2 regions of the Staphylococcus lloydii genome follow, and region 1 is predicted to be linked to the other one. Evidence: predicted binding sites of a transcription regulator. Region 1 holds the regulator's gene; the other holds the start of a gene.

Evidence for each region. Region 1 encodes LexA, which represses DNA repair genes until DNA is damaged. Its sites were predicted from a motif close to CGAACATATGTTCG; they were not measured.
Region 2: ISP08_RS04545 (YolD-like family protein) is a predicted target of LexA. The motif match lies at 3,789-3,802, and genes of this name have one in related genera.

Annotation. Positions count from the first base shown of each region.
Region 1 is NZ_CP064056.1:1,519,175-1,525,525, reverse strand. Features, by position in the region: gene rpmG (50S ribosomal protein L33) at 1-86, opposite strand, end outside; gene rpsN (30S ribosomal protein S14) at 295-564, shown strand; gene guaC (GMP reductase) at 754-1,731, shown strand; gene ISP08_RS07445 (CAP domain-containing protein) at 1,742-2,764, shown strand; gene lexA (transcriptional repressor LexA) at 2,970-3,593, opposite strand; gene sosA (DNA damage-induced cell division inhibitor SosA) at 3,735-3,980, shown strand; gene ISP08_RS07430 (DUF896 domain-containing protein) at 4,083-4,340, shown strand; gene tkt (transketolase) at 4,419-6,351, shown strand, end outside.
Region 2 is NZ_CP064056.1:953,871-960,221, reverse strand. Features, by position in the region: gene ISP08_RS04560 (aldehyde dehydrogenase) at 1-1,005, shown strand, start outside; gene pglS (6-phosphogluconolactonase) at 1,075-2,109, opposite strand; gene ISP08_RS04550 (arsenic transporter) at 2,365-3,657, shown strand; gene ISP08_RS04545 (YolD-like family protein) at 3,825-4,229, shown strand; gene ISP08_RS04540 (hypothetical protein) at 4,374-4,544, opposite strand; gene ISP08_RS04535 (C45 family autoproteolytic acyltransferase/hydrolase) at 5,031-6,071, shown strand; gene ISP08_RS04530 (DUF4097 family beta strand repeat-containing protein) at 6,162-6,351, opposite strand, start outside.

The DNA of each region.
Region 1 (6,351 bases):
CTTTCAGGATTAGTACGCTTGTTTTTTGTAGTTATATAGTTACGATCGCCGCATTCAGTGCAAGCTAAAGTTATGTTTACGCGCAAAATATAACATCCTTTCTCTAATTAGTAATGTTTACGATTTAAAATTTTATCATAAGGTAATATTAAGCGCAATAATTCAATGATAAATTTTGAAATAAATCAATTCATCCAAATCATAATACGTAGAATGAAATTTTATTGTTGCGAAATATAAATTATATGATAATATTAAAACGTAACGATTACGATTTGAAAGGAGAAAATTATTATGGCAAAAAAATCTAAAATCGCAAAAGAGCAAAAGCGAGAAGCGCTCGTTAATAAATATTATGAATTACGAAAAGAATTGAAAGCGAAAGGTGATTATGAAGCTTTACGCAAATTACCTCGAGATGCTTCGCCAACGAGATTAACACGTCGTTGTAAAGTTACAGGACGACCTAGAGGCGTGTTGAGAAAATTCGAAATGTCTAGAATTGCTTTTCGTGAACACGCACACAAAGGCCAAATTCCTGGTGTTAAAAAATCTAGTTGGTAAATTCGTACTAAAGTCCGTTTACATTTAATATAAAACAATGTATATTATCTATTGGTACTAGAAAGCAACATTGATTGTTCGTAAAAATCGTTGTTTTTAATAGTTGAAACTACGATTTTGTTCATTAATGTGCGAAAAAACTTACCATTAAATAGTTGTTTTAATAAAAATGTTAGGGGTTTATGTATTATGAAAATTTTTGATTATGAAGATATCCAACTTATACCGAATAAATGTATCGTGAATAGTAGGTCAGAATGTGATACTACAATAAAATTTGGGCCAAAATCTTTCAAGTTGCCTGTAGTTCCTGCTAATATGCAAACTGTAATGAATGAATCATTAGCTGAATGGTTCGCTCAAAACGATTATTTCTACATCATGCACCGTTTTGATGAAGAAGCGCGTATTCCATTTATTAACAAAATGCAGGAACAAGGTTTATTTGCGTCAATTTCAGTAGGAGTTAAAGAACGTGAGTTTGGATTTGTTGAACAACTTAAAGCAGAAAACGCAATTCCAGAGTACATTACAATTGATATAGCTCATGGACACTCTGATTCAGTTATTAATATGATTAAACATATTAAAAAACATATACCTGATACATTTGTTATTGCTGGTAATGTTGGTACTCCAGAAGGCGTACGTGAGTTAGAAAATGCTGGTGCAGATGCTACTAAAGTTGGTATTGGACCTGGTCGTGTTTGTATTACAAAAATTAAAACAGGTTTCGGTACTGGTGGCTGGCAATTATCAGCATTAAATCATTGCAGTAAAGCAGCGCGTAAACCAATTATTGCTGATGGTGGTATAAGAACGAATGGTGATATTGCGAAATCTATGCGTTTTGGAGCGTCTATGGTAATGATCGGCTCATTATTTGCTGCCCACGAAGAATCACCTGGTGAAACAGTTGAATTAGAAGGTAAATTATACAAAGAATACTTTGGTAGTGCTTCTGAATTCCAAAAAGGTGAACATAAAAACGTCGAGGGTAAAAAAATGTTTGTTGAACATAAAGGGTCTTTAAAAGATACTTTAGTAGAAATGCAACAAGATTTACAAAGTTCAATTTCATATGCTGGCGGCAACGATTTAACTTCATTAAGAAAGGTAGATTATGTAATAGTACGTAACTCTATTTTCAACGGTGATAAAGACTAAATTTTAGTAGGTGTTGAACATCCGAAAACTATTATTTTATATTGTTTTATTTCTAGGGTTAATAATTGTTTTACCTATTAAAGAACCTGACTTTATGATGCATGTCCAACAACAAGCTAGAACTAAAATTGATGCTTGGACAAATAATGACAATACTGCTAATAATGTATTGAAAGTTCCAAGCGAACAAGAATTTGCGTTAAATAATATTCAAATGAATATGACGAAATCACAGGTTGAAAGTAAATTAGGTAAAGCACAAAGGATAACAACGAACGAATACGGTACTAAATGGTATAGTTATCATACAAAAGACTATCATGATTTTGTTATGGTAAGTTACATTGATAATAAAGTTAATGGTTTGTATACTAACCAAAACTTAATATCATCACAATCTCAGATAAAATATGGTTCTCCTAAAAATGTAGTGCGTCAACGTTTGGGTAAACCTATTACTGAGAAACGTAAAGGTAACGTACGATACGAAATTGATAATAAAGAATATGATACCTTTAAAAAACATAATATTTATACAACAGCATTTTATGACAAACACAACAACAATAATTTAACATCGATTTTATTGGTAAGTAATCAAATGGAAAATCGTTTGCGTAGTCAATATGGTGCGCCATCTGATGATTTACAAAAGAGTTTCGAACTACAAAATTTTGATCTTGTTAATGCTGAACGCGTGCAACACAACTTATCAACTTTAACTTATAATGCTGCAATATCTAATACTGCACGAAAACATAGTAAGGATATGGCAAAGCATGACTATTTTGATCATACGGATTTAAATGGTAACTCCCCATTCGATAGACTTAAGTCAGATAATATCGATTTCAATGCAGCTGGTGAGAATTTAGCCTATGGTCAAGTTGATAGTATATACGCTCATGAAGGATTAATGAATTCACTCGGTCATAGAAAAAATATTTTGCGCACAACTTACAATAAACTAGGTGTTGGTGTAGCATTCAATTCTGATAATCAACCTTATTGGACTGAAAATTATACAAATTAAGGTTTATCAAAATTTTTTCAGGGTATCTTTATTTAGTAAGGATGAGATGCTTATGAAAGCTAAAAAACAAAAGAACAAAGACGATATATTAGAAAGAATTAAAGACGTCTTAGAAAAGAAATAAGCGATTGCGCATATGCACAATCGCTTATTTTTATTGTTTAGATAACAAGATATTTAATTTTATGAGAGTGTCTAGTGTAAATTACATTTCTCTAAATAAACCAACAACTTTACCAAGCACTGTTACTTGTTCTAAATATATAGGATCCATTGTACTATTTTCTGGTTGCAGTCTATAACGTGTTTTTTCTTTATAGAATCTTTTGACTGTAGCTTCATTTTCTTCTGTCATAGCTACAATAATATCTCCATTTTCGGCAATAGTTTGACTTCTGACGATAACTTTATCTCCATCTAAAATACCAGCTTCAATCATACTATCTCCGACAACGTTTAGTATAAAGATATCGCTATTATGTGTTGATGTGAAATGTTCTGGTAAAGGGAAATATTCTTCGACATTTTCAACTGCAGTAATAGGAATACCAGCAGTTACTTTACCAATGACAGGCACATGTATCGTTTCTTCAGTATTAACAGATTCACCTAATAATTCAGAAACAATTTCTATAGCACGTGGCTTTGTAGGATCACGACGAATGTAACCTTTTTCTTCTAATCTTGATAAATGTCCATGGACTGTTGAGCTCGAAGCAAGACCTACGGCTTCTCCTATTTCACGAACACTAGGTGGATATCCTTTAGATTGAACGATTTGCTTAATATAATCGAAAATTTCTGTTTGACGTTTAGTTAATTCTCTCATAATAGGCACTCCCTAAATTAATTTGTCTTAATTATAGCATGTGTTGTAACCTTTTACAAACATTTGTTCGTTTTTATGTTGACATAGAACAAGCGTTCTGATAAATTATTAATACAAACAAACGTTCTAGGAGTGAAGAAAATGACTAAACAATATATAAACCAATATAAAACTTATTTAATCGTACTTTTAGCCACTATGATACTATGTACAATCTTTTTGCTATCAGTAGATTTTAACAATAAATCAGAACAAACGTACGAAATGACGGACCATAAAATAACAAATCAATCAAAGGATACATTAGCAAATGAAGTAAAAGCCAATGAAAATAGCGACGAAAATGACGAACATACACCGAACCAAACGATTGCAATAATTCGATAACAACCTTATATAGATAGATATGGTAAAGTGAGCGAAAACATTTAGTTTCGTTCACTTTTTTGATACTATTTGTTAAGAGTAACAAAGCATGGAGGTATTGCTATGAGTAATAAAGAAGTTGATATTGATAGAATTAATGAATTAGCAAAAAAGAAAAAAGAATCTGGCTTGACTGAAGCTGAAGCGAAAGAACAATCAAAGCTTAGAGAAGCCTATTTGCAATCTTTTAGAAAAGGTTTCAAACAACAAATTGAAAACACAAGAGTGATTGATCCAGAGGGTAATGATGTTACGCCGGATAAAGTTAAACAGAAATTAGATAAAAAAAATGAAACTGAACAAGATAATAACAAAAACTAATCTTATTTTTTTAAATTAATAGATAAATAAGTTATAATAGTAGTTGTGTTATGCTACTTAAGAAAGGAAGTCGTTTAGATGTTTAATAAAAAAGACCAATTAGCTGTTGATACTATTAGAGCTTTGAGTATCGATGCTGTTGAACAAGCAAACTCAGGGCACCCAGGTTTACCTATGGGCGCAGCACCAATGGCGTATACTTTATGGACTCGCCACTTGAATTTCAATCCCCAATCAAAAGATTACTTTAACAGAGACCGTTTTGTATTATCTGCAGGTCATGGTTCTGCTTTACTTTACAGTTTATTACATGTATCAGGAAGCTTAGAACTTGAAGAATTAAAACAATTTAGACAATGGGGTTCTAAAACACCAGGTCATCCAGAATTTAGACACACTGATGGCGTTGAAGTAACTACTGGTCCACTAGGACAAGGTTTAGCTATGTCAGTTGGTTTAGCTTTAGCTGAAAAACATTTAGCAGGTAAATTCAATAAAGAAGATGCTAAAGTTGTTGACCATTACACTTATGTAATTGCTTCAGATGGTGATTTAATGGAAGGTATTTCTCACGAAGCAGCATCATTTGCTGGTCATAATAAATTAGACAAATTAATCGTTTTATATGATTCAAATGATATTTCACTTGATGGTGATTTAAATAAAGCTTTCTCTGAAGACGTTAAAAAACGTTTTGAATCATATGGTTGGAACCACATCTTAGTTAAAGATGGTAATGATTTAAATGCTATCGATAAAGCAATCGAAAAAGCTAAAGGTCAAGATGCACCAACAATGATCGAAGTTAAAACAGTTATCGGTTTTGGTGCACCAAATAAAGAAGGTACACATGGTGTCCATGGTGCTCCTTTAGGTGAAGACGAAAGAAACCTTGCGCTTAAAAATTATGGTTTAGATCCAGAAAAACGTTTTAATGTTCCAGAAGAAGTTTACGAAATCTTCCAAGAAAACATGTTAAAACGCGCAAATGAAAATGAAGAAGCATGGAACAAATTAGTTGAAGAATATGCTTCAAAATATCCTGAATTAGGCGAAGAGTTTAAATTAGCTATTAGCGGTAAATTACCAGAAAATTATCGTGATGCTTTACCTGAATTTGAAGCAGGTCACAGTGGCGCATCTCGTGCTGACTCTGGCGAAGTTATCCAAGCAGTTAGTAAAACTGTCCCTTCATTCTTTGGTGGTTCAGCCGATTTAGCTGGTTCAAACAAATCAAACGTTAAAGATTCTGATGACTTTAATGCTACAACTCCAGAAGGTAAAAACATTTGGTTTGGTGTACGTGAATTTGCAATGGGAGCTGCCGTTAATGGTATGGCTGCACACGGCGGTTTACATCCTTATGGTGCAACTTTCTTCGTATTTAGTGACTACTTAAAACCAGCGTTAAGATTATCAGCAATTATGGGTCTTAACTCAACGTTTATTTTCACTCATGACTCAATTGCAGTTGGGGAAGATGGTCCAACACACGAACCTGTTGAACAATTAGCAGGATTACGTGCTATTCCTAATATGAACGTTATTCGTCCAGCTGATGGTAACGAAACTCGTGTAGCTTGGGAAGTAGCATTAGAATCTGAAAAAACACCAACATCATTAGTATTAACTCGTCAAAACTTAACTACTTTAGATTTACCTAAAGAAGTAGTTGAAGAAGGCGTTCGTAAAGGTGCTTATGTTGTATATGAGTCTGAAAAAGACGCGGAATTCTTATTATTAGCAACTGGCTCAGAAGTTAACTTAGCTGTAGATGCTGCTAAAGATTTAGATGCACAAGGTAAAGGCGTACGTGTTGTATCTATGCCAAACTGGCACGCATTCGATCAACAATCAGCTGAATATAAAGAATCAGTTATTCCATCATCAATTACTAAACGTGTAGCTATCGAAATGGCTTCATCATTAGGATGGCATAAATATGTAGGTACTGAAGGCAAAGTTATCGGTATCGACACATTTGGTGCTAGTGCCCCTGGTGATTTAGTAG
Region 2 (6,351 bases), 570 kb from region 1:
ATAGGTGCAATTGCTGCAGGTAATACGGCTATTATTAAACCGTCTGAATTCACACCACATGTTACTAAAGTGTTGCGTAAAATTATTGAAGCAGTGTTCAACCCTGAATATGTGGCTGTTATTGAAGGCGAAGCAGAAACGACGAAACAACTTACAGCCTTACCTTTTGATTATATTTTCTTTACTGGTAGTGAAAACGTTGGTCGTTCTGTATATCAAGCTGCCAGCAACAATTTAACGCCAGTAACATTAGAATTAGGTGGAAAATCCCCTGTTATTGTAGATGAATCTGCCAATATTAAAGTCACAAGTGAACGCATTTGTTTTGGAAAATTCACAAATGCTGGTCAGACTTGTATAGCACCCGACTACTTATTAGTAAAGAAATCGATTAAAGATGATTTAATTAGCGCGCTTAAAGCTACAATCTCTGAATTTTATGGTAAAGATGTACAACGTTCTGAAGATTTTGGCCGTATTGTTAATGAGCGTCATTTTTCAAGGCTTACGAAATTGTTAACAGAGCAACAACAAAATATTGTTTTTGGTGGTACTACAAATAAAGACACTTTATATGTTGCACCAACAATTATAGATAATGTGGACCTTGATTCCGAAATAATGCAAGAGGAAATTTTTGGTCCGTTATTACCAATTGTGACTTATGAAGATTTGGATGAAGCCTTAGCATTAATTCAATCCAAACCTAAACCACTTAGTTTATATTTATTTAGTGAAGATGAAAATGCGACAGAACGCGTATTAAACGAACTTTCATTTGGTGGAGGCGCGATCAACGATACATTGATGCACATTGCTAATCCAAATTTACCATTTGGTGGCGTTGGAAACTCTGGTATCGGCCAATATCATGGCAAATACAGTTTCGATACGTTTAGTCACGATAAGTCGTATATTTTCAAAACTACACGTTTAGAATCTAGCGTTATTTTTCCTCCGTATAAAGGTAAATTTAAATATATTAAAACGTTCTTTAATAAATAGTAACTAAAAAGAGCAGCTCATATTGAGTTGCTCTTTTTTATATGAATATTATTTTTACGGTTCAACTACTCATTGTAAAAATTTAACGCATACACCTTCTGCCGCTTCGGCTTGGTTATCGACTTGAGTTAATTCCCCAGTATTTTTATCTCTACTAAATACTGTTAATGCATAGTCACCTTCTTGGTGTGCACAAACAAGAAAATCGTCTGAATTCGTTATATTAAAGTCACGTGGGAACTCTCCACCACTATGTGTAATGTTAACTAATTCAAGAGAAGACCCATCAGTTGATACTTTAAAAATTGCTATACTGTCATGTCCTCTATTACTTATATATAAAAACTGTTGATCGTGAGAAAGTCTGACCCCAGCTAATTTTGTATCTCCGGTAAAATCTTCAGGTATTGTACTATGTCTTTCGACTTCTTTAAACTTACCATCTTTATAACTCACGACACTGACAATATTTGATAATTCATGTACGACATAAGCATAATGATTATTATCGTGAAATGTGATGTGACGAGGACCATCAGCTGGTTTAAATTCAGTCACAGCATATTCTGTTAATCCCTGTTCTCCATATTGATAAGTCACTACTCTATCAGTTCCTAGGTCCATAGCAACTACATAATTATCAGGCGTCGTATCTAATAAATGTACATGTGGATGCTCTTGTCTGTCACTAGGTCCTACTGGATAAGTGTGTTGTAATTCTTGTATCAGTTTGATTACTTTTCCTGTCGTCGTGTCTAATTCATATATACGAGCTAATCCTGCTCCATAAACAGATTCAAATAAAAATTGGCCGTTTGGAGAAACTGACACATAACAACCTGTTCCAGCAGTAGATTCAAGACATTTATTTATTAAAGTTAACTCACCATTATCACCAATTTTGAAACTTGCAATGCCGCAATCGTCTCCTTCTCGCGTAATGGCATATAAATATGAGTTATATTGAGCTAGGTATGTAGAAGCTTCAACTTCATATCCAGTTTCTATTGTAGCAATTTTACCTGATGCTTCATCTAACTCAAAACGGTAAATGCCTTTTCCTTCTTTTTTAGTATATGAACCAACATAACCTATTGTTGTCATGAAAACCCCTCCATTATCGATATAACTTCATTTTATTAAAGTTAACACAGAATAACAATTAATTAAATTACATACTTAGCTATTTAAATTAGCCCCGTTAAAGTAACCATTGTACATTACTGACAAATAGACAAATTAAGGTTTCGATGTTAATCTATGTAGGTTAAATTGCATCGTTATATTTTCATGTTCATGTTTTTAAAATTTGTCGGTGCCTCTGCACTATTAAAACCACGAAAACGGGTGAATCTAATTATGACATTTTTGGCAATCATCATTTTTGTCCTAACCCTAGTCTTAGTTATTTGGCAACCTAAAGGGCTAGATATAGGTATTAGCGCTGTTATTGGCGCTAGTCTTGCTCTATTAACTGGTGTTGTGAATTTCACAGATGTTATTGAAGTAACACAAATTGTTTGGAATGCTACGTTAACTTTTGTAGCACTTATTCTAATCTCTTTAATTTTAGATGCTGTTGGTTTTTTTGAATGGTCGGCTATCTATATGGTTAAAGCATCGCGTGGCAATGGTATTAAAATGTTTATCTATATTATGTTACTAGGTGCAGTTGTAGCTGCTTTTTTTGCCAACGATGGGGCCGCACTTATTTTAACACCCATTGTTTTAGCGATCGTACGTACATTAGGTTTTAATAAAAAAGTAATATTCCCATTTGTTATTGCAAGTGGATTTATTGCGGATGCCACTTCATTACCTTTTACGATTAGTAACTTAGTTAATATCGTGTCTGCAGATTATTTTAATATTTCTTTCATGACGTATTTTAGCCACATGATTCTGCCTGATTTAAGTGCGTTGTTAGCAAGCATATTCATCTTATGGCTTTACTTCAAACGTTCGATACCGCTTCAATTCGATGTACAACAAGTTCAAAACCCGCGCTCTGCTATTAAAGATTATCGTCTGTTTAAAATTTCTTGGATAGCATTAGTATTTTTACTTGCTGGTTATTTAATTAGTGAGTTTGTGCACATACCTGTTTCATTTATTGCGATATTTGTGGCTGTTATTTTCATTTTATTAGCACGTAAATCGCAGGCGGTTCATACTAAAAAGATATTAAAAGAAGCGCCATGGAATATCGTTATTTTTTCCATCGGTATGTATCTTGTCGTCTTTGGTTTGAAAAATGTAGGAATCACCCATTTATTAGGTAATGTATTAACATTTATTTCTGACCATAATTTATTTTTAAGCATTATAGGTACTGGATTCATTTCTGCGTTCTTATCATCCATCATGAATAATCTTCCAACTGTATTAATCGATGCACTTGCCATTAATCAAGCAGACGTTACTCATATGGTTAAAGAAGGTATGATTTACGCAAATGTTATAGGTTCAGATTTAGGACCTAAAATTACACCTATTGGTTCATTAGCGACATTGCTATGGTTGCACGTACTTACTAATAAAGGAATTAAAATATCATGGGGAACTTACTTTAAAACTGGGATTGTAATTACTCTACCGGTATTATTCATTACTTTAGTAGGTTTATACTTAACACTCATAATTTTTAAATAATATAGCATTCAGGTCGAGTCATATTTAGATGACTCGACCTTATTTTTGTTGCTAGTATTTTAATTTATCGTCATATCAAGCGTTGCTTCAATATTTCTTTGTACTATTCTATAAAAGCACTTGCAATTATACGAACACATGTTCTATTATTGTAGTGAGGTGATTCTATGATTCCAGATAAATATAAAAAAGAAACCGATTATAGAAAGATTCCGAGAGAATATCTATCTAAAGATATTCCTATGGGTAGAGGCATGGTTAAATGGGCCCCCTTTGCCACGTTACCCGAACAGTTCGAAACAATTCAAAACTATATCATTGATCAAAATAAAATTGACCGCCCTATCTTATCGGACGATCAATTAAACGACTTAAATATTCATTTGCACCAGTCTTTGCATAACAACCGGCCAGTTCAACTTGAGTATTATCAAGAAGGTTGGCTCAAATCATTATCGTTAACGATTAAACATATCGATATGATAAATATGTATCTGACTGGCATCACACATAATGATGGTGAAGAGATTAAAATTTCACTATTCGATGTCACGAAGATACAACAACTATAGTACTAATAAGTAACATATTGCATAGTTTAATTAGCTATATTAAACTTAATCGAATACCCGTAACAATGCCTAATGCGTATAATTTCACAGACGCACTAAATTGATATAAAAAAATAGAACACATTACGTGTTCTATTTTTATAATTAATTATTAGCTTCAATATCTGATACAATTTCTTTTGTTTTACTTTCAATATCTTCAAAGTCTTTTTTGAAAATATAAGCAAATACTACTGCACCAACACCAGCTAAAAGTGATACAGTTAAGATTGTACCAAGTACAAATTTGATTAAACCTTTAATAAAATTCAACATTCTGATTCACCTCAATAATTTATTAACATCACTATCATTAATGATAGCATACTTAAAAGCATCAATAAAAGTATACCCATTATTAGAATATATATTCTAGTAAAAAAACATAACCTTCTATGATATGCTTAAACTATTAAAAGTATATTTCTGTTAAGGTATCATATCGAATACTTTACTTAGCATTTACATAATATCATAAATTGAAAAATAGCGATATTATTATTGATTAGGACATAACAAAAACGACTACTATAAAAGTAGCCGTTTGCTATTAATAAACTTTAGTTATTCCACCAAGTTGCAACTGCTGATTTAACTGCATCATAATAATTTCTCATAATATCACCTCAAAGAGTTAATAAATAATTTATCATTGATGTTAAGTTCATCATATTACACAACTATAAATAATTGCAATTAATATAAAATTACATTAAAGTTACAATTTTGTCATATCAAGTAACGATTGGAGCGTAGTTAATCATGCAAGATGTAAAATCAGACATAATGACTCATAGAGGTTCTCATTTTGATTTGGGAGTGAAAACTGCCCAATGGATGCAACAAACCCCACTCTTAAAAAATAGAGAGCAAGAATGGCGTAAGCGTATGCCACGCTTTGATATCAATATAAAAGAAACATATAATATATTCCAACTTTATGCGCCACACATATGGGAAGAAATTATGGGTATGCAAGAAGTATTAAATTTACCTACTCGCCAAATGCTATTAAATTTTGCACACTATCGTTTTACACCATTAAAAAATAGTGGTTGTACTGTCTTTCTTGGCAATGATTATATGGTTAGAAACTATGATTACCATCCGGCAACATACGATGCACGTTATTTGTTATTCCAACCAAATGATGGTGGTTTAGCACAAATTGGCCCTACTTCACGCGTTACAGGCCGTATGGATGGTATGAACGAAGCAGGATTAGTTATGGCTTATAATTTTATGCATCGTAAACATCCTGGTGACGGCTTCGTCTGTTATATGATTGGACGTTTAGTCTTAGAATATTGTAAGGACGTACCTGAAGCAATCCAATTATTAAAATCATTGCCCCATAGAAGTTCTTTCAGTTATATTGTGATGGATAAAAATTTAAATCACGCTATTGTTGAAGTAACACCTAGAGCTATAGATGTTAGATATGATAAAACATGTACGAATCATTTCAAATTGCTCACACACGAAAATAGAAACTATACAAAAGAATCGTCAGATCGCTTAGATAGACTCATTGCCCATTCACCAGAGCAATTCTCAAAATATGATGCGTTTAAACTTTTTAATAACCCTAATAACGAAATCTATAGCAAATTATTTAATAGTTGGTCTGGAACAATACATACTAGTGTGTATGAACCACAGTCCATGTCGGCTTGGATTGCTTTAGGTGAAAATAATCAACCAACACGCTTTAATTTCCAACATTGGTTAGACGGTCAATCACTTGAGCTGCAAAATTTCACAGGTCACATAGATACAGAGCTAACCTTTGCCACATATTAATTAAAACGCTTCTCTAGTCAACGAAATTAAAAACACTCCTTTTAAAGCACTACGCTACGCTAATGTGTGCTTTGAAAGGAGTGTTTTATATTATTTAATATGGATATTACCAGAATTCGTATAGAATTCTAAGACATTGTCGCTATTGCCAACTTTACCGTTTTTAAAATATTTATTATCTACTTGTACTTTACCATCATCAGGATTTAATTTTAGCAAAGTATCTTTAGGTTTCGTTGCATAAGACATGAGAATATTACCTTCGTTAGTCGATGCTTTA